Regions from separate parts of the Colwellia sp. KS18-150 genome, predicted to be linked through region 2. Evidence: predicted binding sites of a transcription regulator. Region 2 holds the regulator's gene; each other region holds the start of a gene.

Region 1 (6,178 bases), 320 kb from region 2:
AACTGCTTTTTTCACTCGACCAGACTTATCAATTTTACGACCATCTGATACAGCAACATCATAAACACGTTCATGTAATTTACCTTTGGCATCTAACCAACCTTTGACAATTTGGATGCGATCAAGATAGGCGCTTTTAGGGTCGCGCATTGCATAAACCATAAATGAAGGGGATTTATTCGATTTTTGCTTAACAAGATCGCCCCCCATAGGAACTCCTTTTGCGTAGCCGACTTTAGCAGGATCGTTTGCCAGTAAATCTTTTTGGTTATAATCCCAACCACCAAAAAAACGTACCGTCATACGTGGCCCTGTTGTTCCGTATGTTTCTTTACGCTTCATGGCATCAAATAAAGCACCTCGAGTATTCTCATGCGCCCATATACCGGTATAACCTGAAGCAACTAATTTATAGCCTTCAAAGGTACCTAGCTTAGAGGATACAAATGGGTGATTAATGCGATCTTGAGAAGGCTCCACACTGGTTGATTTACCAAAAAAGTTATCTTCATCGGCCGTAGCTAATGAGGTATGACTGTCTGTCGCGCCACCAAAGCCAAACTTATACGGATTAACTCCTAGTTTCTTCTCTAACAACAAACCTTGCTTAAGGGCTTCACGCGCATATTCGCCTTTTAGCATGTCAGGTTTTTTAAGTTCAGATATATCTAAGTTACCAACATCCCAAGTTTCGTAATCAGCAAACTCATCTTTAGGTGATAAATAAGGGTGAGCTTCACCATCACCTTTTATTTGAGTAATTTCGTAATGGGGTTCCCATTTAGCTCTAAGTTTTACGTAGTTTTTGTCAACCACGCCACCTGCATAAGTGCCTTCAGTTGGGAACATCCAACCATTTGATAAATTACCATTGTGTGCAAATGAAAATGCTTGACCACCATGTTTATTTTCATAGGTTTCTAACCACTGATAAAGGGCTAATGGATCTGTACTGCCCAGTGGCGGTTGAGTGGTTAATGGTTCAACTTGTAGCGCTTTATCGGCATTGTCACGTAAAATTACATTACGGTGTAAGTTGAACCCCTTAGGGACTGATGTCCATTCAAAACCAATAAAAGCGGTGAATAACCCCGGTTCATTGTGCTCTTCTGCGGCATTGACTATTGTTTTCCAAATACGGCCAAAAACCTCAGAGCCAGGGCTATAATCTTTAACAAGTTGCTTTGGTAGTGTCATTTGAGAAAAATTACTGATTAAGTCAAAAGCGGCCTCACCGGCGGCTTTACCACCTTTTTTAAACCCTTCGTGCCATTCTTTGCCTTTAGGGACTGCTAAGATGTTATCAGTACCTGCTTGAATATCCGTTGCGACACCCATCAAATCGGAATGATCGGTAACGATTAACCAGTCTAAAGGACGAGCAAGTTTTACGGGAATACCTTTGGCGGAGTTTACTTGTTCGCCGCGGGCTAGTCTGTAGGCATCATCAATACTAACTGTGTTACCAAATAAACCGGCATCAAGTGACAAGCCTGTATGAAGGTGAGAATCTCCCCAATAAACATTATTTGGCTGAGTACTATTTGCGTAAGGTGAGTACTTTTTATCTTGCTCGGATACCTTTGAAGCTAAAACCTGTTGGCTGCTTGCTAATAAGCACGCAATGCTAGCTACTTTTAGCACTGTTTTATATGGCATAACAATTCCTTGTATATAGATTAGTTATTCTAAAGTAGCATTAAAACTCAGATAATAAAAGAACACATTAATTGCATAAAGCACCAATTTGATGCAGGGCGTATTTATAGAGATTTTTTATTGATACTTAGCTAACCAGTCTAAAGTATGAGACCAAAGTACTTGCGACGTTCGACTAAAAAACTTCATATGACCAATTTCATTTAGATTATGATCTTGTGCTGTTAAGGTAAGTCGTTCAGCGCTAAATTTGGTAAATACTGATATCATGTCATCGACATTTTCATCGATGGCTATGAAGTCATCAACCGCATTAACCCACATTGAAGGCGTTACTAATTCATAGTATAAGTGTCTATTAATGGTTTTACCAAATGCTGTCTTCACATAGCCTTGGCCGTTACACCATTCTTGCCACTGCTTCGCTACTTCCTTAGGAAGTGGCTCTCCCATGCCTACCCAATCAGATTTTACATAACCAAACAGAGCATTTGATATCGGTATGAAAAAATTCATAAAAAAGTTTGCTTTTAGCCAGTGACGTTTTTTCATGTTTTTTAATCGTCCTGAAGAACAGGCAAAATTATAGATTGAGCTTAACTCTTTGGCGTTATGCATTAAACCAATAAGTTGACCGCCAGCGCTATGACCAATTAAATGATAACTTGAATCTGGAAATGAGCTCTTTAATGCTTCTAAGGCGGCTGGCATATCTTGCTCCCCCCAACATTGCAGCGATGCTTCGCAGTCTTTTATATTCCCATTTAAAGAGCCACCAATGCCTCTATTATCAAAAGTAATAACACCATAACCTTGCTCTGCAAAGTAGGACGCAAAATTGGCATAGAATTGTCTCTTTATACCCGTTGCAGGGCCAATTAATATGGCTGCCTTAGGGGCTTCACTCGGGGAATAGCAAGTGGCGGCCAGCTCAACTTGATCACTACATGTTATAGTTACATCTTTAGCGGAATAAAGTGTCATAGGATTAACTCATCATTGGGGGAGTTAATAAAATAGCAGTGGTCAAACCAGCTTGCAAGTATGAAAAAAAAGCACCAGCCAAAGGCATGGTGCTTTTTAAAAGAGTGGGGGCTCTTTTGAATCTATTTTAACTCATTATTTTCTAGCGCGACGTGCAGTTAAACCTAAAATACCTAAAGCAAATATAGCAAGAGTTGTTGGTTCAGGAATATCGTTACTTACATTACTTCTAACTACCCATACATCTGAGTTATTGTGAATTGAAGGGTTTGGCGCATAATTAACTATATAACGGCCTGTTCCATCACTATAATCACATTGATTCATATTTGAAAAATATGATGCAGCACATTTGAAGCTTGAAGAGGTACCAAAGTCAGCAGCGGTAGGTAAATCACGAAGAAAGTCAGCAGTTTCCGCTAGAGCCCATCCATATTGAGACTGAAAAAGAATATCTAGTTTATAATTGTCTAGGCCAGTTGATGCATCATCTGTAACAGCAGCTGCCCATGCCCAATCGTACTCACCAATAGTAATAAATAACTCATCAGGAACCTCTGCTTCTATTAGAGCAGCATTAGCTTTTAAAGATGTAAGTTGAGTAAGTAATAATGTGCAAAGAATAAATAGTAAATTTTTCATGTATGAGCTCACGGTTGATGAATTTGTATATATATATCTATAAGCATGGAGTGTGCCAATAATTTAACTGATTGATTTTTAGTGTTTTTATTTGTTTTGTAATTAAAAAAGGTAAAAGTTGTAAATAATACTGACAGAGAGACTACAATGGCGTTACGAAACCTTCAGGCACTTATATGCGTTAAATGATTATCCCATTTTAGTGTCGAAAAAGTTAAGGCAAGTTTTTCGGCTGACGGGTTAGAGTCAGCTTTTGTTGAAATTAAACGTCCCTTACCACTCGTGGCGTATATCTTGTCTAGGTGAGTTAAACCGGCGCCATCAGCAAATTTCTCATGGCTTAAGTATTCTCCTTTACTTAAAGACCAATAGGTAATTAAGTCAGCTCTTGGGCAGCTAATCGCAATCATATCTATACTATCATCGATGCAAACACTGGCGGTATATTGGTTCATTCGACGCCAAGTATTGTTGTTGGCGGTTAAATATTGCAATGCCCCTTCACCATGATGCGAGACTGCCAAAGGTACTAAATCATTTTTTGATCCCTGATACTGCAAACCAGCGATAACTTTACCTTGTTTACTTACTGCTAAATGTCGAATACTGAGCTTATGATTATCTAACGTGAATGAATCGGTTACTTTACCTGAAGTTATATTTAAATAGGCAAGGTTGGGTTCCATGGTTTCTATATTAAGCTTTTTACGTGGTATCTCTGGGTGTGTTTGAATTCCACCATTAGCGATAACAATGGATTTTCCATCTGGCATTAAACTTAGTTGATGTGGGCCAATGCCGCCGGAAGAAAACTGCTCAACAACTTGATAGTTTTGCGCATCTCGTAACACGATTAAGCCTTGACCTTTAGCGAAATCATTTTCACTGGTTAACAGTAAGTTATGCTTTGTAGAGACCACACCATGACCATAAAAATGTGAATGACTCTGTGACGTGATTTCATTAGTTATGGTGCCGGTATTAAAATCAACTTCGAGAATAAAAGTACCGGGGCGGCGAGCAAAAATTAACGCGTGCCCTGGTTTATCAGGTATCGCAATCGCATCATGACCACGTGCGGGCAATTTAACTTGATTGACAACATTTCCGTTTAAATCAAATGCAGCAACAAAGTGCTCGTTATGATTATTACTACAAGCACTCACTAACCAGTGTTTGTTACCTTGAGCAAAAGGCATAAATCCTAATGCTGCAGCAGATCCCGCTGCAGCAGCACCGAGTAGTAATTGACGACGTGTGATCATAAATTCAGACTTATTCGTTTAGTTAAAATGTATACTTAATGCCAACAATCGCTTGGCGAGGCTTACCAGATCTTGCCCCAAAAGGTCGGCGTGACACTATGACGGTTTCATCGGTTACATTGTCAACTTTACCGTAAAGCTTGATAGCATCATTAAGTTGATACCAAGCAGCAAAGTCCACTTGTTGAATATTGTCAGTGTAATAACCTTCAAGTTCAGTGGAGGTACCTGCCGCCTCCAACATCTCATCAACATATTTAAATAATAATGACACTTGCCAATTCTCATGAGCTAAAGCAACTTCAACACTCAACTGATTTTCAGGTAAGTAGGGGAGTTCATCTCCTTCGCTTACTGTGCCCCATTGAGAAAAATCAGATTGAAAACTGTTTTGAAACTCAGATTGAGTAAAGGTATAAGCAATATTTATCGGAAGTTCGATACTATCACTGACAGTAAAGCTTGTATTAACACTGGCTTCTACGCCATAAATATCAACTTCACCACCGTTAAATTCTTGGCCAAGATCTTCTTCACAACCATTAGAAAAAGTACAGTTGCCTTTAAGATTACTGTAATCATTATAAAAACCAATTAGCTCGGCTTTAGTGATGTTATTCCCATAGCGCAGACCAAACTCATAATTCCAACTTTCCTCTGGGTCAATACTGTCATCTTGACCAGGGCTGTTTGGTACATAGCCTTTGTTGACCCCAAATAGAGCACCTAGGTTGTCAGAAATTTTATAAAAAGCGCCAAACCCTGGCATAACTACCGTGGTGTCATTTGTTGAAGTACTTTCTTCTACACCAGTTTCTAGGTCAAAATTGATGGCTTCGCCTTCGATATATTCAACTCTTAAGCCAGCAGTTAGGTTAAGTTGACCAAAATCTAAGTTAGCATTAGCATAAGTTGCCAGTGCGGTAGCGGTATCTTCGTTTAAAGTAATTGTTTCTCTGTTACCTAGTAGGGTTAAATGACCGTCTTGCATGGCATATTCATCTTGGCGGTGGTTTCTAGCTACTTGGTCTTGATGGAGTCTGACACCAAAATCCATAGCGAGATCTGCATCTAACCAACGAGTATCCCAAAATAGCTTTGATTCAATACCTTGAGAATAAAACTTTCTGTCATTTAAGGTAAATAATAACCGTTCTTGGCTGGTTAATGTATCGCGCTCACCTTTGAGTACTTGCATGTACAAGGCATTAATACCCGTATCTGGTGAGGTTAAAATGGTGGCCATACTACGGTTAGTATTAAAGCTGTTAAATCTGTCCCAGTCTCGGTCAAAGTCACGACGATAGGCTTGTGTGTAAATACTGGTATCGCCACTGAGTTCAATGTAGTGAGATAATTGAAACTGGTAATGTTCCCAATCCATTTTATCATTTTCACTGGCAACATAGCGGCGAGTGGGGGACTGGGCAAAGTCGTCATCGGTTAAACCTAAATAGGTTTCATGAGACACTTCTTCACCATAGCCCATTTTAAATTGCCAGAATTGATAATAGTCACTATTAGCTGGTGTGAAGTTAGCTTTAAAGATCACTTCGCTTTTATCAAAACCAGTATCTGTATTAGAGTTTTGATTGGCATCATCATTAGTATCTAAATCTTTAAAGCCA
Region 2 (6,178 bases):
AATGTTAACCCAATTGCTATGACAAGATAAGTTTATCGCAACTTAGTGGTTTTATCAGCTTTTTTATATATTTATAAAGATATTGTCGTGTGTAATTTAATTCAAAAAACTGCACTTTACTCTGATTCATCAAACTTGTCACAAATCAACTGGCTAATCGCAGTTAACGCTTGCTCAGCATCTTGACCTTGGGCAGTTACCTTAACGATTTTTCCTTGGCCACCAGCAAGTAGCATAATGGCCATAATGCTATTAGCATCAGCACTTTTACCTTCTAATTCAAGGGATATTTGAGCAGTGAAGTTTTGGCATAACTGAGCTAGCTTAGTGGCGGCACGTGCGTGCAATCCTAGCTTGTTTATGATGGTTAATTCTTTAGATATAATGTTACTCATAAGTGTTAGCTACTCTTACTTTTTTCTATATCTCTATGGTGAGTTTGTACATCTTTTTGTTCTTTTCTAAAGTTACTGGCCAGTAGCTCTGCAATATAAACTGATCTGTGTTTTCCACCTGTACAGCCTATTGCTATGGTGACATAGCTACGATTATTGCGCTCTAAATGTGGTAACCAAGTCATCATGAAACTGTTAATTTGCCAAATAAATTTTGTCACTATAGGTTGGCTAGCAAGAAAGTCTTTTACTGGCTGCTCTAAGCCTGTATGGGCTTTTAACTCTTTTTCCCAAAAAGGGTTAGGTAAAAAACGGGCATCAAAAACATAATCGGCATCAGCTGGGATGCCATGCTTAAACCCGAAAGATTCAAATACTAGCACCATGGCACCGGTTTTCTTGCCTAGAATTCTTTCTCTCACTAAATCGGCTAATTGATGTGGACTCAGTTGACTAGTGTTTATGTATAAATCAGCACGAGTAGAAATAGGAGATAATAGTTTCTTTTCTAAGGCAATCGCCTGATCTAACGGAATATTTTCTTTTATTAATGGATGTAATCGACGAGTTTCACTAAAGCGTCTTGTGAGATCTTTATCATCGGCATCTAAAAATAAAGTGGTGACTTCTACCGCATTAGGTAAATAGTTAATAATATCAGGGATATCTTTAGGATCATTAGGTAAGTTACGTACATCTAGACTCACAGCAACGGTTTCATAATCGTTTATCACGGTATGAGTTAATGCTGGCAATAAATTAATAGGGATGTTGTCAACGCAATAATAGCCTAAATCTTCCAATACTCTTAAAGCTACAGATTTACCTGAGCCTGAGCGGCCACTAACAATTATAAGTTTCATAGGTGATGTCTCGAGTTACTAGATATTAGTATTGAGAAGTACAAGCAACTCGTTACCTTTGATCTGCAATCTTATGTGTATATTAAATTAGGTTCTAATGATAATTTTTTATTATTACAATCACTTAAGTGCTGTTTCAATAATATTTACCAAATGATAATTATGTGCTGGTAAATTAATGTGCCTGCTGAATTAAGTTAAATAATGTTTGCTTATTGATACACTTTCTCACTTGTTTCGCAGTTTTTCGCTCACTAAATAATTTAGCAATACTCTGCAAAGTTTCTAAATGCGCTTGGGTACTGTCTTGAGGTACAAAAAGACAAATAAAGATATCGACAGGTTTGTTATCTATAGCATCGAATTCTATGGCTTTTTCTGTCGTCAATAATACCGCAACGGCTTTATCTGAATTCTTTAATTTACCATGAGGAATAGCAATACCATTACCAATACCAGTACTGCCCATCTTTTCTCGATTAAGTAAGCTGTCTAATAAAATAGTACTGTCACTCTCACCTAATTCATGGGCGGCAAGCTGACACAATGTTTCTAGAATGCGTTTTTTACTGCTAGCTGGAACTGCACAAGCTGTGCAGTCCAGTGTTAAGATATCTTGTAAAGTCATAATAGGTTGAACGAAGTTTAATGATTGGCAATTTTGCCTTTATATTTGAGTACTTGACGATCTAATTTATCAACTAAAGTATCGATTGAAGCATACATATCAGTGTTAACGGCTGAAGCATGAACTTCGCTGCCATTTAAATGCACTGTTGCTTCTGCTTTTTGGTTTAACTTTTCTACGGTAAGAACAACGTAAACGTTGTTTATGTGATCAAAATGTCGCTCTAATTTAGCAAACTTAGTATTAACATATTCGCGTAAAGAGGCTGTAACTTCTACATGGTGGCCAGTAAGGTTAATTTGCATAAGCGTGATCCTTAATAAGTTAAATTTACAATAAACTTTTACGTTGGTTAGACGGTGGAATAGACAATGATTCTCGATATTTGGCTATAGTACGTCTGGCTACATTAATTCCCTGCTCGGCTAATAAATCAGCCATCTTACTATCACTTAGCGGTTTAGCAGGTGTTTCCGCCAAAATGAGCTTTTTAATGAGTGAACGTATGGCAGTTGATGAACATTCACCACCATTCTCAGTACTCACATGACTTGAAAAGAAATATTTTAATTCAAAAATACCTCTTGGGGTGTGCATGTACTTCTGAGTGGTTACTCTAGAAATAGTTGATTCATGCATATCTACCGCTTCGGCTATATCGTTTAGTACCATGGGGCGCATTGCTTCTGCACCATGTTCTAAAAAGCCTTGTTGACGCTGTACAATACAATTCGAGACTTTTAATAAAGTGTCATTACGTGACTCTAAACTTTTTATAAACCATTTAGCTTCTTGTAAATTTGAGCGAATGAACTGCCCATCATCACTTGATGATTTTGTCGTTTTGGTCATGGCGGCATATTGCTGATTAATCGACAATTTTGGTGCAGTATCAGGATTTAACTCGACTATCCAACGACCATTTTTTTTCTCTACAGAAACATCAGGAATAACGTATTGATCATCACCTTGAACGACGGCATCACCAGGACGAGGGTTTAACGTTTGAATTAAACGCATCACTTCTCGAAGTTGATCTTCTTTAAGTTTGGTTTTACGCATTAATTGGCGGTAGTCTCGATTACCCAGTAAGTTAATATGCTCACTAATGATGTGCTTACTTTCTTTTAGGTAAGGGGTATCGTCATCAAATTGATTTAATTGAATGGTAAGACAATCTGCGATAGATTGGGCAGCTACACCTATAGGGTCAAAAACATTAATACGTTTTAATACAGCTTCTACTTCATCTAGCTCTAGCCCTTCAATACCTACACTCTCTAAGATATCATCACAAGAAACGGTTAAGTAACCAGCATCATCAACCGCTTCAATAATCGCAATAGCTACGGCTCTATCAGTATCTGTAAAAGGGGTTAATTCCATTTGCCATAATAAGTGATCTTGAATGGAATCAGTCGTTTCACCTTGATATGTATAATCTTCAGAAGGGCTACTCACTGCGCCGGTATTGGATGTTCCCGCACTATAACTTTCTTCCCAAGTGGTATCGATATTTAATTCTTCTGGAATATCATTTTGCGCTAAAGCTTCCGTGGTAGTTATCTCGTCAATAGTTGCACTGGCATCTTCGCTGCCTTCAACAGTCGCCTGTTCAGTGTTATCCGTTGTTGATGAAAACGCTTCTTCTAGCTTTTCATTATTACTGTCACTATTTTCGTTAGTGTCGCTAGGAGTATTTTCATTAACTTCTAACAGCGGATTACTTTCAAGGACTTCTTGAATTTCTTGCTGAAGTTCTAACGTCGAGAGCTGCAAAAGCTTGATCGCTTGTTGCAGTTGCGGCGTCATGGTAAGTTGTTGTCCTATTCGGAGCTGCAGTGATGGACGCATTTAGTTTTGATCTTATCCTGTTTTTTTGTTTATATTATTTACTTTGGATTATAGCTTAATTTGCTAAGTACATTAGTTACTATAGCGTGAATTGCTCACCAAGGTATACATCTCTTACTTTTTGATTCGCTAGAATTTGATCCGCATCACCTTGAGCAATAATTTCACCATGGCTAACTATATAAGCATGCTCACAAACATCCAAGGTTTCTCTGACATTATGATCAGTAATTAAGATACCTATGCCACGTTCTTTAAGATGAATAATGATCTTTTTTATATCCCCTACTGAAATAGGATCAACGCCAGCAAAAGGTTCGTCTAATAAAATAAATTGTGGTTCAGCAGCTAGCGCACGCGCTATTTCGACTCTTCTTCTTTCGCCGCCTGATAAACTCATGCCTAAATTATCTTTGATATGGCAAATATTAAATTCTTCGAGCAAGTGTTCAAGCTTTTCTTGTTTTTGACCTTCATCAAGGTGTTTACGAGTTTGTAAAATAGCCATGATGTTTTCAGTAACCGTCAGTTTTCTAAAAATAGACGCTTCTTGAGGTAAATAACCGATCCCACGTCTCGCTCGTTCATGCATAGGCGCTAACGTAACATCTTCATTATTTAATATTATTTGACCGTTATCGTTAGGTACTAAACCAACAATCATATAAAAAGAGGTGGTTTTACCGGCACCATTTGGTCCTAATAAACCTACTATTTGGCCAGTATTGACACTCAGGCTAACATTCTTAACCACTTGCCGGCTTTTATATGACTTCGAAAGGCCATCTGCGGTTAGTGTTGCTGTTTCCATATTACTCATTTTGTTAGTCATTATTATTGTCTTTATTGGTTTTCTTCTCTGCTTCAGACTTCTCTTTTTGCGCTTTAATTTGTGCAGGCTGTAGAATAGTGGTGACTGAGTTCTCACTGCTACTTTCAGCTTCAAGCTTTTCATTTAAGGTATTGTAAGTGATGATTTCACCAGTCACTTTACTACCCGCTTGTTTTACTTGCGCATTGCCTGAAACCGTAATGAGGTATTGATCAGGCTGATATTTAATTTCATCTGCTTGTAAGCTGATTAAACTGCCATCTTCTAATTGTTGCTGAAAAAGGGCAGGTTTACCTTTGGCAAGGTAAGTATCGAATTTATCACCTGTTGTTGCATCAACTTTACTAAAAACTTGAACAATATCAGCCGTGATAGCAATGGAGCCTTGGCTGATACTAACATTTTCGAGATAACTAGCAATTTTATTCTTTAAATCAGCACTTTGGCGATTTGATTTTATTGTGATTTCTTGAGTTAGGTCTTTCTTTGCGGCGTGAGCAGAGCCTACAACACTAAGTAATCCGCTGGCGATTAGTATACTAATGCCGAGAGTTTTTATTTGAGTTATCGTGCGTTTTATTGGGCTGTTTTTTATCATAAATTCTTCACAATGTTATTAATTTTGAGCTTTTCTTTTTAGCTCTCGGTTTTTTTATAAATGGTGCGCACATGCTCGGTTAATGTCATTTGCTTAGTATTTAAGTCAATGATTAAACCTGAGCCATACATAGTGAAGTCTTTTCCCTGTACCATCACCGTTTGCTCAGAGCTGATTATATTCGTTTTTAAATCTAATTCTAAATATTTACAATGAATTTCTTGTATTAGGCTATCTTCATCAGTTGCTTTTAAGTGCACACGATGATTTAAGATGACGCGATTATTTTTATACAGTGTCGCCTCTTTTGCACTCAGTTGCCAAGGAGATTCACTATTTTTTGGATGCAAGGTGTAATTTGGCAGTTCAAAATGGGTTACTTCAAGTTTTGAATAATGCTCCATACGATCAGCTACAATTGCATGAGATAACTGCCCTGTTTCAGCGTAAACATCGCTTTTCAATGCTTCAGCAATAAAGTCTGGCACTAAGTCCTGGGCAATATCTTCCCCAGGTAACACTTGCGAACTACGCCACTCTACAATACCGTAGGCCATCGCACCTAACAATAAAACTAATAGTGCCAGCGTATGCAGTCGACTCATATGCTAGCGCCCGTTGCACTATTTAGAGTACCTTGGCATTGCATAATTAAATCACAGACTTCTCGAACCGCGCCAAAACCACCACGAGTAAACGTTTGATAGTTTGCTTCTGCTAACACACTTGGATGAGCATCCTCTACTGCAATACCTAAGCCTACATGTAAGATACAAGCTAAGTCGGGTATATCATCTCCAATATAAGCGATTTCATCGGCGGATAAATTAAGTTGTTGTGCTAACGCTTGCAGTGCCGGTAATTTGTCTTCTTGCCCTTGTACAATATGTTTAACATTTAATGCCGACATACGATTAGCCACAATAGCTGATTTTCTGCCAGTAATAATAGCAACATCAACACCACTATGGCCAAGTGCTTTAATACCAAAACCATCTTTAGTATGGA
Region 3 (6,178 bases), on a different contig from region 2:
AGTAACTCCTATTCTCACTTTGCCACTATTAATACTTTGTTGTTCATGAATATCATTAAAAGCTTGAGCAGCATCTAACTCCATTCGTCTAGCGTATTGCAGTAGTTTTTGACCATCTGAGGTTAACATATGTCCTTCAGTGGTACGTTCAAATAACTTTGTTGCTAAGCTCTCTTCAAGCTTATGAAGTCGTCTTGATAACGTAGAGGCATCTATAGACAAACGTTTTGCTGCAATTGACAAACGTATGCTACGCGCCACTTCTAAAAATACTTTTATATCATCCCAGTTCATCCGAATATTGTAACAACACCAAACCCAACTTGCAAAAACGCAATAAATATTGCATTTTTGCGTATTGTTCTCTAGGCAATAACCTCCTATTTTAGTAACAAGTATTCAAAATTTATTGTTCTAAAGGCTCGCTATGACTATTAAAGAAATTCCGCTGATCATCAATGGTGAAAAAGTTCGTTCAAACACAGATACCTGGTTAGATGTATTAAACCCTGCCACTCAAGAGGTTGTTGCTCGTGTACCCATGGCAACAAAAGAAGAAGTAGCAGCTGCAGTGAACAATGCCGCTGAAGCTTTTAAAACTTGGTCAAAGGTATCTCTCACTAATCGCATGCGCATCATGTTAACGTTTCAACAGCTTGTTCGAGAGCATACACAAGAGCTTGCTGAATTAGTCACTCTAGAACACGGTAAAACATTACCTGATGCCACTGGTGAAGTAGGTCGCTCGCTAGAAGCTATTGAAAACGCTTGTTCTATTACGCGCTTGCAATTAGGTGATATGGCCAATAATGCGGCAACCGGGGTAGATACATATACCTTAAATAAACCTTTGGGTGTTGGTGTTGGAATTACCGCTTTTAACTTTCCATTAATGCTACCTTCTTTCATGTTTCCACCTGCTATCGCTTGTGGTAACACCTTTGTATTAAAACCTTCAGAGCAAGATCCTTCATCCACAATATTATTGGTTGAGTTAGCTCTTAAAGCCGGTATTCCACCAGGAGTATTAAATGTTGTCCATGGTGGACCTGATGTTGTTAACCAGTTAATCGAGAGTGAGGCTGTAAAAGCAGTATCTTTTATTGGCTCAACAGGTGTAGGTACCCATGTATATAACCACGCGAGTAAGCATGGTAAACGTGCTCAAGCTATGATGGGCGCTAAAAATCATATGGTCATCATGCCTGATGCAAATAAAGATAGAGCTATTAACGACTTATTAGGCTCTGCATTTGGCGCCGCTGGTCAACGTTGTATGGCAAATCCGGTTACTATTTTAGTAGGAGAATCTCGCTCATGGTTACCTGAAATAGTTGAACGGGCAAAACAAATGAAAGTTGGACCAGGCACACAGCTTGATGCAGATTTAGGCCCTGTGGTATCCCCACAAGCAAAAGCGCGCATATTAAGCTTATTAGACTCAGGGGTTGAGCAAGGAGCGACGATGTTAGTTGATGGTAGAGACTGTCAAGTTGAAGGTTATCCAAACGGTAATTTTGTCGGTCCAACATTATTTACTAATGTGACTACTGACATGGATATTTACACTCAAGAAATATTTGGTCCTGCATTATGCGTACTTGAAGCTGAAACCTTAGAAGAAGCGATTGAGATTATCAATGCTAATCCAAATGGCAACGGCACTTCTATTTTCACTTCTTCAGGTTGGAACGCACGTAAATTTGAAAATGAAATCGATGTCGGTCAGGTGGGTATAAATGTCCCTATTCCAGTACCAGTCGCATATTTTAGTTTTACTGGCTCACGTGGCTCTAAACTTGGCGATTTAGGTCCTAATGGTAAACAAGTGGTAAGTTTTTGGACCTATACTAAGTCGGTTACGGCACGTTGGTTTGAACCTGATCATCAAGATGGAACAAATATTCACACTACAATTAGCATGAAGTAGTACTACTGACTGCTTGTAACGTTAACATTATAGTTTTTAGTTACAAGCAGGCTTTTCTTATATACTTAGCGGCTTGCTTCTTTATAAAACACTAATGCTTTTTATAAAGCTTTGGTAATTCTCAATGGCATCAGGGTTGCCTTTAGTACGCTGACAGACACTTTTCTGATATTGAAAATTAAAGACATCAAACCATAAATCTAGCAAATGTGCATTATTATGCTCACCTGACATAGCTAAAACTCTTGCTGCCACTTCCGCAGTGGAAAATTGATGCGCTAATTCAGTTTTTCTTACTGTATAGCGAGAATTATCACCAACTGGCGTCTGTTCAAAAGAAGCTCCTGCTTGTTCGGTATCTAGATTAGTTTCAATAAGTACCTTAGGATCAAATGACACTACAGGAAACTTATCTAGGTATGGGCTTTTACGAAACATTTTTTTCGCTTCTCGCCAACTACCGTCCAACATGATAAATAATGGTCTCTTGCCCGTTTGACAATTAACCGCTTGGCTTTCTACTTGACGTCCATCTTGTACATACTCCTGTGGGAATACTACAAAGGGTTGCCACTTTTCATCATCAAGTACTGCTTGTAATTCATCATTTCTTGTCGTCCGCGACCATAAAAAGGCAAAAGTATCAGGAATTAAGTCGGCAATTAATTTCCCTGTGTTGCTAGGCTTAAGGACTTCAGTATCGTACATCAATAACAAAAATCCAGCATTAGTGTTTACCTGCCCTTTAGTTGGAGCCATATCACAGATACAAAATTGTTTTGCCAATTGGCATAAAGGACAGCGAATTACTCGTTGCCCTCGTGCTTTATAGGTTGTGGTACTTAAACTTTTACGAAAAAGGTGGAGTTGATGAACAGCGTGCATGTAATGAAATTTGCTAATGAACTAAAAAGGCCCAACAATGATAACATTGTCGAGCCTTTCCTTATATTTATATGTGATAGCATTTTTACCGAAATTTTTATCTAAATAGACAGTGATTACATTGCACTTCTGTCATCATGTTTTTTACCATGACCGTCATAGCTTGCTGAAATTACATCAATATCACTAAGTGAGTCGATGTTAGACTTCAACTCTTCCTCAAGTTGATCTATTTCAACCGCAGCTAAACAAAGCTTCTGTGCTTTTTCTTCTATCTGTTTAGCTCTTGATTCCATTTCATGTTCAATGTTTTCTCCAAAGTTTTCCATACGTGTTTCAAAAGTATCACTGTCTCCGCCAGAGAACATCATTTCTTGTCCTACAGCGACCATGATGCTGCCAATTGAACTCATTACTGCTTTTTCAACCGCTGACTCTATACGCTGTTCAAACTCTTTACCCAGTAACTCATCATTTTCTAAACCATCTTCACCAATAGTAAAACCGTGCTCTAAGGTAAAACGCTCTGTTACTTCATTACGGATATTTGATAATTCATAGGTTAGATCTTCTCCGACACTATTACCTTCACCTAAGAGCTCATTAAAAGCAAGATTAACCCCTTCAAGTGCTAGGTCAACGCCTTCAATAGCAACACTTCTTACTTCTGGTACCATAGCTTTAATACTTTTTGAATATTGACTCACTAAAGCTTGTTGCTGCTTGTTTAAATCGATTGATTTGCCGTCAACAATAAGGACTTCATCATGATTAATTTTATACAGTGTGTTTTTATTTTTTTCATTAAAAAACTCAATGCTTGCTTCGTTTATGGTTACACCCGCTTCTAACTCAACATTACAGCTATTATCATGAGCAGAGGCATTGGTTGATGCTAATAAGGCAATTAATGAAGTCGCTAGAAATGTTTTTTTAAATGCTTGAGTATTTTGTTGAGTTGTCATTGTTCTTCCCTTTAGTGATTTTTATTGAAATCAGTGGTTTCTTATGTTGTTATGAATAATATTACAAGAGCAGTGCCAACTTTATTTTCTATATTTTTCAGCTACATACAACAACCACTTGTTTTTAAAATAAATATAAAAGTCACTTTTTGGTTAAATTAACTAAATTATTGTTATTTTAATATCTAACGGTAATTTTGAGTATACTAGTTAGCTATATTGCATTTTAGCTAAACGAGATTGACATCGTTTAAATTCAAACGCTAACTGTGGGCTTTGATAAAGCTTAGACTTGCTGGAGGGTGCTAGAGTTGTTTTGTTTTTCTGAGATAGGTTAAGTTGAATCGATAACTCAGTTAACGCTATATCTGCTAGCAACTGTGCTTTATCCTCACAAAGCACAGTTGTTTAATTAGCTGTTGATATTGTTTTAACAATCTAAAGATTATTGCTTAAACAGCTAAATGGCGTACTTTAAAACTTCTTCCTTTCATTTTTCCATGGCTCAATTTTTTTAATGCCAGTTTTAGTACTTTTTTATTAACCGCTACGTAAGCCTTAATATCTAACACATTAATTTTACCTACATCAGCACCGTTAATATCACCAAGACCTTTAGCAGTAAGAGCGCCTAATATATCTCCAGGACGAACTTTTTGTTTTTTACCGCCATCTATTTGAATTGTGGCCATTTTTGCTTGTAATCTTGGTTGAGAAAGTAGTTCGCTATTAGGCAATAACTCGGCTTTAATCGTTTGTTCAAGCTCATCTTCAAGTAAACCTACTTTGTAACTTTCTTTATCACTAAAGATAGATAACGCTTTACCTGAGCTACCTGCACGGCCAGTACGACCAATTCGATGAATATGTACTTCACTATCATGAGCAATATGATAATTTATCACTACATCAAGCGAGTCAATATCTAAGCCTCGCGCTGCAACATCTGTCGCAACTAAAATAGACACACTTTTATTGGCAAAGCGAAGTAAGGTTTGATCTCTATCACGTTGCTCTAAATCACCATGTAATGCCAGTACACTAAAGCCATCGTTATGTAATCCCTGACAAACAGCCTGAACTTCTTTTTTGGTATTACAAAAAATGACAGTCGACTCTACTGGGTTTGCCATCAAAAGTAATCGCGTGGCCTCGAACCTTTCATCATTATCATCGACATGGTAAAAGTGTTGATTAATACTGCTTTTATCTTCATTAGCACTCACTTTAACCAAAACAGGATCTGTCATAATGCTTTCGCTGATCACTTTAATTTGTTTTGGGAAGGTAGCACTAAATAATAATGTTTGACGTTCAACCGGCGTACGCTCAATAATATTATCAAGTGCTGCTTCAAAGCCCATCTCTAACATACGATCAGCTTCATCAAGCACAAGTAAATTCAAATCATCAAGTTTTAATGTCCCTTTAATAACATGTTCTTCGATTCGCCCAGGGGTACCAACAATAATATGAGCACCATGCTCTAATGAACCAATTTGAGGGCCAAAAGGTGTACCGCCACAAAGAGTGAGTACTTTAATATTGTGAATTGTACGTGCAAGTTTTCGAATCTCTTTCGCCACTTGGTCCGCAAGCTCTCGAGTAGGACAAAGTACCAGAGACTGAATCCGAAATCGCTTAACTTGCAATTTTTCCAGCATAGCTAAACCAAAAGCAGCCGTTTTACCTGAGCCTGTTTTGCCTTGAGCAATAACATCTTTACCGGCAAGCATAGGAGGTAAGCTTTGCCCTTGAATTGGCGTCATTTTTTCATAGCCTAATGAAATCAAGTTTTTCAATAACTCTTGAGGTAACTTTAAAGATGAAAAATCTAGGTTAGTTTTTTGAGAATCCGTTGAAGAATGCAAGGTGTTACCTCTAATTGTAGCAAGACTTAAAGTGAAATTACTTTCATGAGAAAGTGATTGCGCGCATAATAACAGCAAATTTACCCGAGCCCTAATTTTAACTAACGATGACATTGAAATTTAATCCAAGTTTAGCCAAAGAATGGCAATCCCTGCACAGTAGTCATGAGAAATATGAACATGCTTCATTAATCATCAAACTCTTTAGTGTCGCTCTAACCGTTGTTGTTATGGTTTTGCTGCTACCTAAAGTTCTTGCAGTATGTCTTTTAGCTCTTTTATGGTTACAAGAAGGTATCTGGAAAACCTTTCAATCAAGAACCAGTTCCCGTATTGAAAAGATCGAGCAAGCAATCGAAAAAAGCCAATCGAATGAAAGTGATGAAACTCCATTTCAACATTATTGCCAATGGGCAGATAACCGACCATCTAGCGCTACATTGATTATTAGCTATATTAAAAGTGCTTTGCGTCCAACAGTAATGTACCCATATTTACCCTTAATGATATTAGCCATATTTTACTAG
Region 4 (6,178 bases), on a different contig from region 2:
TAATAATACCGGCCTGCTGCTTCGTATGGCTTATAGCTTCATCGAGTTCATAATTTTTAGTGGACTCACTGTGTTTTCTACTCGGCATAGCTTTATGTTGGCCTGTGGTAGCATCTTCTGGAATACTTGACTCTAACGGAGGCTGGTTGGTTAATGCGCCAGGGATTCCCCCTAATGCGCCACCGATAGTGTTATCTTCTACTTTCATTTCACTGCGCAGTGCTGGTAAATCAGAGTTATACCTGCGCGCTGTTTCTTCTGTATGTGTGAAATCCATAGTGACATCAACTTGAGCAGTATAATTACCTAAGCCAACAACAGGAATCAAAATACTATCGATTTTATCTCGATACTCTTGTTCACGTTTTTGTTCAATTTCAAATTCACCACGAGAACGTGATGAAATGGAGTCTTGTGAGCCAGAGTTAAGTAAGCGACCATTTTGATCGGTAACCGTAACTCGATTCGGACTTAACCCTTGTACTGCTGAGGCAACAATATCCACCACAGCATCCACTTCTTCTGCAGATAATAAGCGACCACGTCGTAGCGTTAATACCACAGTTGCCGATGGATTCTTTTCACGGCGAGCAAAAATATTTTCTTTTGGGATGGCTAGTAAGACCTTGGCACGAGAAATACTTTGCAATTGCTCAATAGTTTTGCCTAACCTTTGCTCACGACCGTATTTTAATCGCTCTTGCTCCATTCTTTGGCTGACACCAAAGCCCATGTCCTTCATCAATACGTCTTCACCCTGAGAAGGCTCACTGTTTAAACCTTCACGGGCAAGTAATAATTTAATGTTCTGGTATTCGTCTGTTGGTACTGAAATAGTGTTGTTTTCTTGACGATAATCCACTTTATTGGCATCAAGAAAATCCATTGTTTTGATAAGTTGCTCGGTGGGTAATTTAGATAAAAAACGGTAATCTGGCTCATTGGCTAAAATAATGACAAATACCGCGATAGCCAAACAAATGGATAAAGCCACAACTAAGGTTATTTGACGTAAAATATCAACATTACCTAATGTGGCAGAAAAGCCTGATTTTTGCTCTTGCATGGCACCATTGTCACCTGAATCGCTGGCAATCATATCTGTGCCACCATCAGTTGCTACCATTGTATTTGTGTCAGCCACTTAACTTCTCCACTACTACTTATTTTTAAATTGTTACTTTAGATTTTATTAACTCACATTTAAGAGTGAATAAACCATCAAGAGCAAGGCGCTTGAATGATGAATAGCTTGCCTATTGAGAATGAAAGCAACGAAGCTATTATTGGTTTAGGCCGCTTAAATTAAACTGGCATGCTCATAATTTCTTTATAGGCCTCAACAAATTTATTTCTTACTTGCACGGTTGCATCTAACGCAATACCTGATTTACTTGAAGCGATCATCACTTCTGCCAAAGTCACGTTACGATCCCCCATTTCAAACGCCATTTTTTTAGCGCCGGTATCTTGTTGTAAATCATTAACCGTTTTTAATGCATCGGTGAGTAAATCGCCAAAATTATTCGTTGATTGATTAACTTCTCTTGGCGCATTTACGGCTTGTAAGTCACCACCCACAGCAGGAATTTTACTGCCTGTAGCTTGAGATGACATACTTTGCATTTGAGCAAATAAAGAATTTGTGTTGATATCCATGATGGGCTCACTTGTGTCAATTTTTTGCTTATTAAAGCTTTTAACAACCTATTAATGGTAATAGTGCAAGCATGGTGCCAAAAGGACAGTTTCAACTAGGATGAGCGCTATGCCAGACAAGAGAGCTTGCCGACTGCATAAAAAAGCCACAAGTATTAATGTACCTGTGGCTTGAGGGATTATTCTTTTATTGATTACGCGGGAATTTGAATGCCAGAGTCTCGCATACGGGCTATTTTATAACGTAAGGTCCTTGGACTTATTCCTAAACGCTCAGCAACCTCTTTTCTACTACCGTGACAGGCCTGCAAGGTATCAAGAATAATTTGATGCTCTTGTAGCTTTAATTCACTGCCTAACTTGTCATCAGGTATTGCTTGCTGATCAACCTGACTGACATCTGCGGTCTCAAAGTTTTCAATCAACAAATCTTGCGCATCAATGATTTGATTATTATGTAAAATAAGCGCACGCTGAATAACATTATCTAGTTCGCGAACGTTACCAGGCCAACTGTACGCTTTTAACTTACTACGTGCAGCGGGACTAAACTCAGCAACTTGCTCGCCACTTTTTTGACAGTAACACTCAACCAAATGTTGCGCTAAAGGTAAGATATCATCAACCCGCTCAGCCAAAGGTAACCAAGTTAATGGAAATACATTTAAGCGATAATACAAATCTTCTCTAAAGTCACCTTTACTTACTGCGTCTTTTAAATCCCTATTACTTGTGGCAATAACACGAACATCTAAATTAATCGTTTTTCTACCACCTAAACGCTCTACTTCACGCTCTTGTAATACTCGCAGAATTTTTGCTTGTAAGCCTAAATCCATCTCGGTAATTTCATCGAGTAAAATAGTACCACCTTGGGCTTGTTCAAATTTACCAGGACAAGCTTGAATCGCCCCTGTAAATGCGCCTTTTTCATAGCCAAATAATGTCGCCTCAAGCATATTCTCAGGAATAGCGGCACAATTTATCGCCACAAATGGCTGTTTTGCTCGTGGTGAATTGTTATGCACATATTGCGATAACACTTCTTTACCTGAGCCACTAGGTCCAAGTACCATCACAGAGGCTTCAGTAGTTGCGACTTTTCTTGCTAAATTAAGCAGTTCGATACTGCGTTTATCGGCAACAATTGGAGAGTTACTATTGACAGAAGACGGTGGAATATATTGGCTCACCATATTCAATAACACTTCTGGAGCAAATGGTTTAGCAATATAATTACAAGCGCCATCTTTCATAGCTTGTACGGCATCATCGATGGTGCCGTAAGCGGTCATCAGCAATACCGGCATATTCGGTAACTGACTTTTTATACTTTTTAACAGTGATAAACCAGACATGCCGCCCATTTGTACATCACTGATCACCAAATCTACTTTATGATTTTTAAGTAACAAGAGTGCCGCTTCAGCTGAGTCGGCTTCAACACACTGATAATTGGATAAACTTAAGGTATCAATTAAGGCTTCTCGTAAGCCAGCATCATCCTCAACGACTAAGATCTTATGATGGTTCATTCTATTTCTCCTCGTTTAACGCTGGCCAACTGCGGTAACTTCAGGCAAAAGTGTGCTCCTTGTCCTGCTTGGCTAAGGTAACTAACTTCTCCCTGATGCGCCTCAAGTACCGACTTAACCACAGACAAGCCAAGACCAGTGCCTTTGGAACTCGAGGTATAAAACGGTTCAAAAATTTTATCAACTATCGCTAAATCAATACCGGGACCATTATCTTGAACGCTAATAAATACCATGTTTTGCTCGGCGTACACTTGAATGTTAATCACCGCTTGCTCAGTGCCAACTTCAGCTGCTTGTAAAGCATTATGAATTAGGTTTTGTATTGCGCCAGCCAGAGCATTTTTATTCGCTAAAATTTGACAATACTCATCATTGACATGGACATTAACTTTGGCATTCGCTTTGGTAACTAACGCGTCCATTGCTTGTACAGAATCGTTAATGAGCTCATTAACAAATAATGGTGACACAACTTGTTCGTTGCCACTTTTAGAAAACAGCAACATATCATTGACCTGTTGTTCTAAATCATGCAAACGGGCAGTAAGTTTTTCTTGAAATGTAGCGCGGGCACTATCAGCAAGTTTTCTATTAGACAAGTTAGCGCTGTACAACATAGCTGCAGATAACGGGGTACGAATTTGATGTGCTAGGGTTGAAACCATTTTACCTAACGAAGACAATCGCTGCATTTGCCCTACTTTATCTTGTAATAAGCGGGTTTCAGTTAAATCAGTGATCATAATTAACTGACCAGGCTGATCTCCTAAACTGGCGATTTCTAACTTAACTCGACGACCATCTTTAAGGGAGACTTCATGCCAATCATCGGCTCTGGGCTTAAAAGACCGAGCAATTACGTTAAACCAAGGTTGTCCTAGAATAGGCTCTTCAAGTAAGCTTCTAGCAACTTTATTGATTTTAACAACAATACCGTTACCGTCTAACATCACCAAACCTGTTGGCATCATTTCAATCAGTTGATCCGCCATCTGCGTTTGTTTTAACGCTTTAGCTGATCCTGATGAAATTGGTGTTGGCTGTATATTCGAGCTTTGTTTTAGCTGAGAAAGCTCATTACGAAGAGCCGCTAACTCACCAGGGAAAGCCTCTTTAGCAAGCAAACTATTGCTGCTATAAGCGACGTTAGCTGGGTTAAAGGGTTGTGTGGCATCGAAATGCTGTGCTAGTGCCATAAAACAAAGTCCAAATAAATAACTATCTACTTTGTTTAAAGCATTTTACGTACCACTATTTTTTAGTAGCTAACTCAATAACTTAAAGTGAAAAACCTGACTAACTGAGCGTCAAGTTATTGGCTTTTGCAGATCATATTTACGCATTTTCTCTACTAAAGTCGTTCTACGCATACCTAAGGTTTCTGCAGCTCGAGCAACAACATAATCATGTTTAATGAGTGATTGTGATATTAAAGAAACCTCTAATTCGGCAAGATGTTCTTTAAGGTTTAAGCCATCATTGGGTAATAATCCTGCATTAGATTCAGGTGCTAAATCTTCATCCGCATCAGTGTCATCATCGTCATAATCAAACCCTGCAAACAATTCATTAATAGCGTCCTGCTCTTGTAACTCTTCAGGGTATTCAGGCGTATATTCTTCCACTTCTATATGCTGATATTTATGAGGTAATTCAGCAACATCAACAATTTGCTCACCATACATGATCAACATACGTTCAATTAAATTAGATAATTCACGAACATTGCCCGCCCAAGGATGCTCCATTAATGACTCGATGGCTTTTTCGGTAAAACGAACGGTTCTTCCTTGCTCATGTTCGAAGCGGCTAAGTAGCTCTTTCAGTAATAACGGAATATCTTCCTTACGTTCACGCAGTGCAGGAGTCTCAATAGGAAAGACGTTTAAGCGATAAAATAAATCTTCACGAAAATCACCAGACTTAATCATATCTTCTAAATTTTGATGAGTCGCGGCAACGATTCTAACGTCAGCTTTGATGCTTTTACTGCCGCCAACACGTTCAAAAGTTCGCTCTTGCAACACTCTTAATAATTTCACCTGCATAGGTTGTGGCATATCACCAATTTCATCAAGAAACAGTGTGCCACCTTCGGCTAACTCAAAGCGGCCTTTTCGCGCTGAAATTGCGCCAGTAAAAGCGCCTTTCTCATGACCAAATAGCTCACTTTCTAACAACTCTCCGGGAATAGCACCACAATTTACGGGTACAAAAGTCTCTTTGGAGCGATCAGACAAATTATGAATATTGCGAGCAACCACCTCTTTACCCGTTCCAGACTCACCGAGAACTAGCACACTTGCTGGCGTTTTAGCCACTTGTTCAATAAGAAATCGAACATCATTCATTGGCTTACTTGAGCCCACTAAAGAACGAAATAATGCACTCGTACCAAAATTGCTGCCAGCTCTAGGTAATTTATTATGATATTGATGACAATGATGAATAAGCTCGGTGAGTTGAGCATAGTTTAACGGAGTGGATAAACTGCCAATCACATTGGCGTAACTACTGACTTCACTGGCATCAAGTAAATCATGCAATAAAAAAGGGGTTTTGGGGTTGGTTTTAACAGCCGCTAACGTTGCCGGATCAATATCTCCAGCAAGGATCACCGCCAGTAAGCTATCGTTATTCTTAGTAATCGAGGATATTTCATCTTGCCTACATTGCTGAAAGTGTTCACCTACAAACGATAATACTGTCGCCAGCTGATGCGATCTAGCACTGTCATTATCAACAACAATAATTTGTTTGTGACCTTGAGGATGCGAAAGTGGAACTTTAGAAGCAGTGTCTGGCATAAAAGAATAATATCAATGAATAATCTTAGAGCTGATTTTAGCTACTCAAAACAATTTAGCAACAAAAAATTGACGGTTTTAAGAAAATATAGGCCAGTTTTTTGACTGGCAAAAATAAAACTAATAATTAACCAACAACTTGCTGTAAAAACCAACAAAATCAATTAATTTAGT

What was found. The regulator sigma-54, encoded in region 2, starts transcription at its own class of promoters, with help from an activator protein. The targets are predictions, from matches to a motif close to GTTGGCACGNNNNTNGNNT.
Positions count from the first base shown of each region.
Region 1: a site for sigma-54 is predicted at 3,327-3,345, ahead of AC27IF_RS01115 (PEP-CTERM sorting domain-containing protein). Genes of this name have one in related genera too.
Region 3: a site for sigma-54 is predicted at 3,842-3,860, ahead of AC27IF_RS11030 (DUF2884 family protein). Genes of this name have one in related genera too.
Region 4: a site for sigma-54 is predicted at 1,723-1,741, ahead of fliE (flagellar hook-basal body complex protein FliE). Genes of this name have one in related genera too.

Region 1 covers NZ_BAAJMC010000001.1:234,450-240,627, forward strand. The annotation lists gene AC27IF_RS01105 (DUF3604 domain-containing protein) at 1-1,659, opposite strand, end outside; gene AC27IF_RS01110 (alpha/beta hydrolase family protein) at 1,777-2,643, opposite strand; gene AC27IF_RS01115 (PEP-CTERM sorting domain-containing protein) at 2,779-3,285, opposite strand; gene AC27IF_RS01120 (DUF1513 domain-containing protein) at 3,450-4,550, opposite strand; gene AC27IF_RS01125 (TonB-dependent receptor family protein) at 4,573-6,178, opposite strand, start outside.
Region 2 covers NZ_BAAJMC010000001.1:549,981-556,158, forward strand. The annotation lists gene AC27IF_RS02565 (HPr family phosphocarrier protein) at 117-395, opposite strand; gene rapZ (RNase adapter RapZ) at 401-1,258, opposite strand; gene AC27IF_RS02575 (PTS sugar transporter subunit IIA) at 1,434-1,886, opposite strand; gene hpf (ribosome hibernation promoting factor) at 1,904-2,191, opposite strand; gene AC27IF_RS02585 (RNA polymerase factor sigma-54) at 2,217-3,740, opposite strand; gene lptB (LPS export ABC transporter ATP-binding protein) at 3,820-4,551, opposite strand; gene lptA (lipopolysaccharide transport periplasmic protein LptA) at 4,565-5,170, opposite strand; gene lptC (LPS export ABC transporter periplasmic protein LptC) at 5,209-5,775, opposite strand; gene kdsC (3-deoxy-manno-octulosonate-8-phosphatase KdsC) at 5,772-6,178, opposite strand, start outside.
Region 3 covers NZ_BAAJMC010000007.1:66,172-72,349, reverse strand. The annotation lists gene AC27IF_RS11045 (LysR family transcriptional regulator) at 1-294, opposite strand, end outside; gene AC27IF_RS11040 (CoA-acylating methylmalonate-semialdehyde dehydrogenase) at 428-1,930, shown strand; gene AC27IF_RS11035 (tRNA-uridine aminocarboxypropyltransferase) at 2,012-2,815, opposite strand; gene AC27IF_RS11030 (DUF2884 family protein) at 2,932-3,780, opposite strand; gene dbpA (ATP-dependent RNA helicase DbpA) at 4,233-5,651, opposite strand; gene AC27IF_RS11020 (hypothetical protein) at 5,765-6,178, shown strand.
Region 4 covers NZ_BAAJMC010000007.1:24,043-30,220, reverse strand. The annotation lists gene fliF (flagellar basal-body MS-ring/collar protein FliF) at 1-1,126, opposite strand, end outside; gene fliE (flagellar hook-basal body complex protein FliE) at 1,306-1,659, opposite strand; gene AC27IF_RS10825 (sigma-54-dependent transcriptional regulator) at 1,854-3,194, opposite strand; gene AC27IF_RS10820 (sensor histidine kinase) at 3,191-4,393, opposite strand; gene AC27IF_RS10815 (sigma-54 dependent transcriptional regulator) at 4,505-6,004, opposite strand.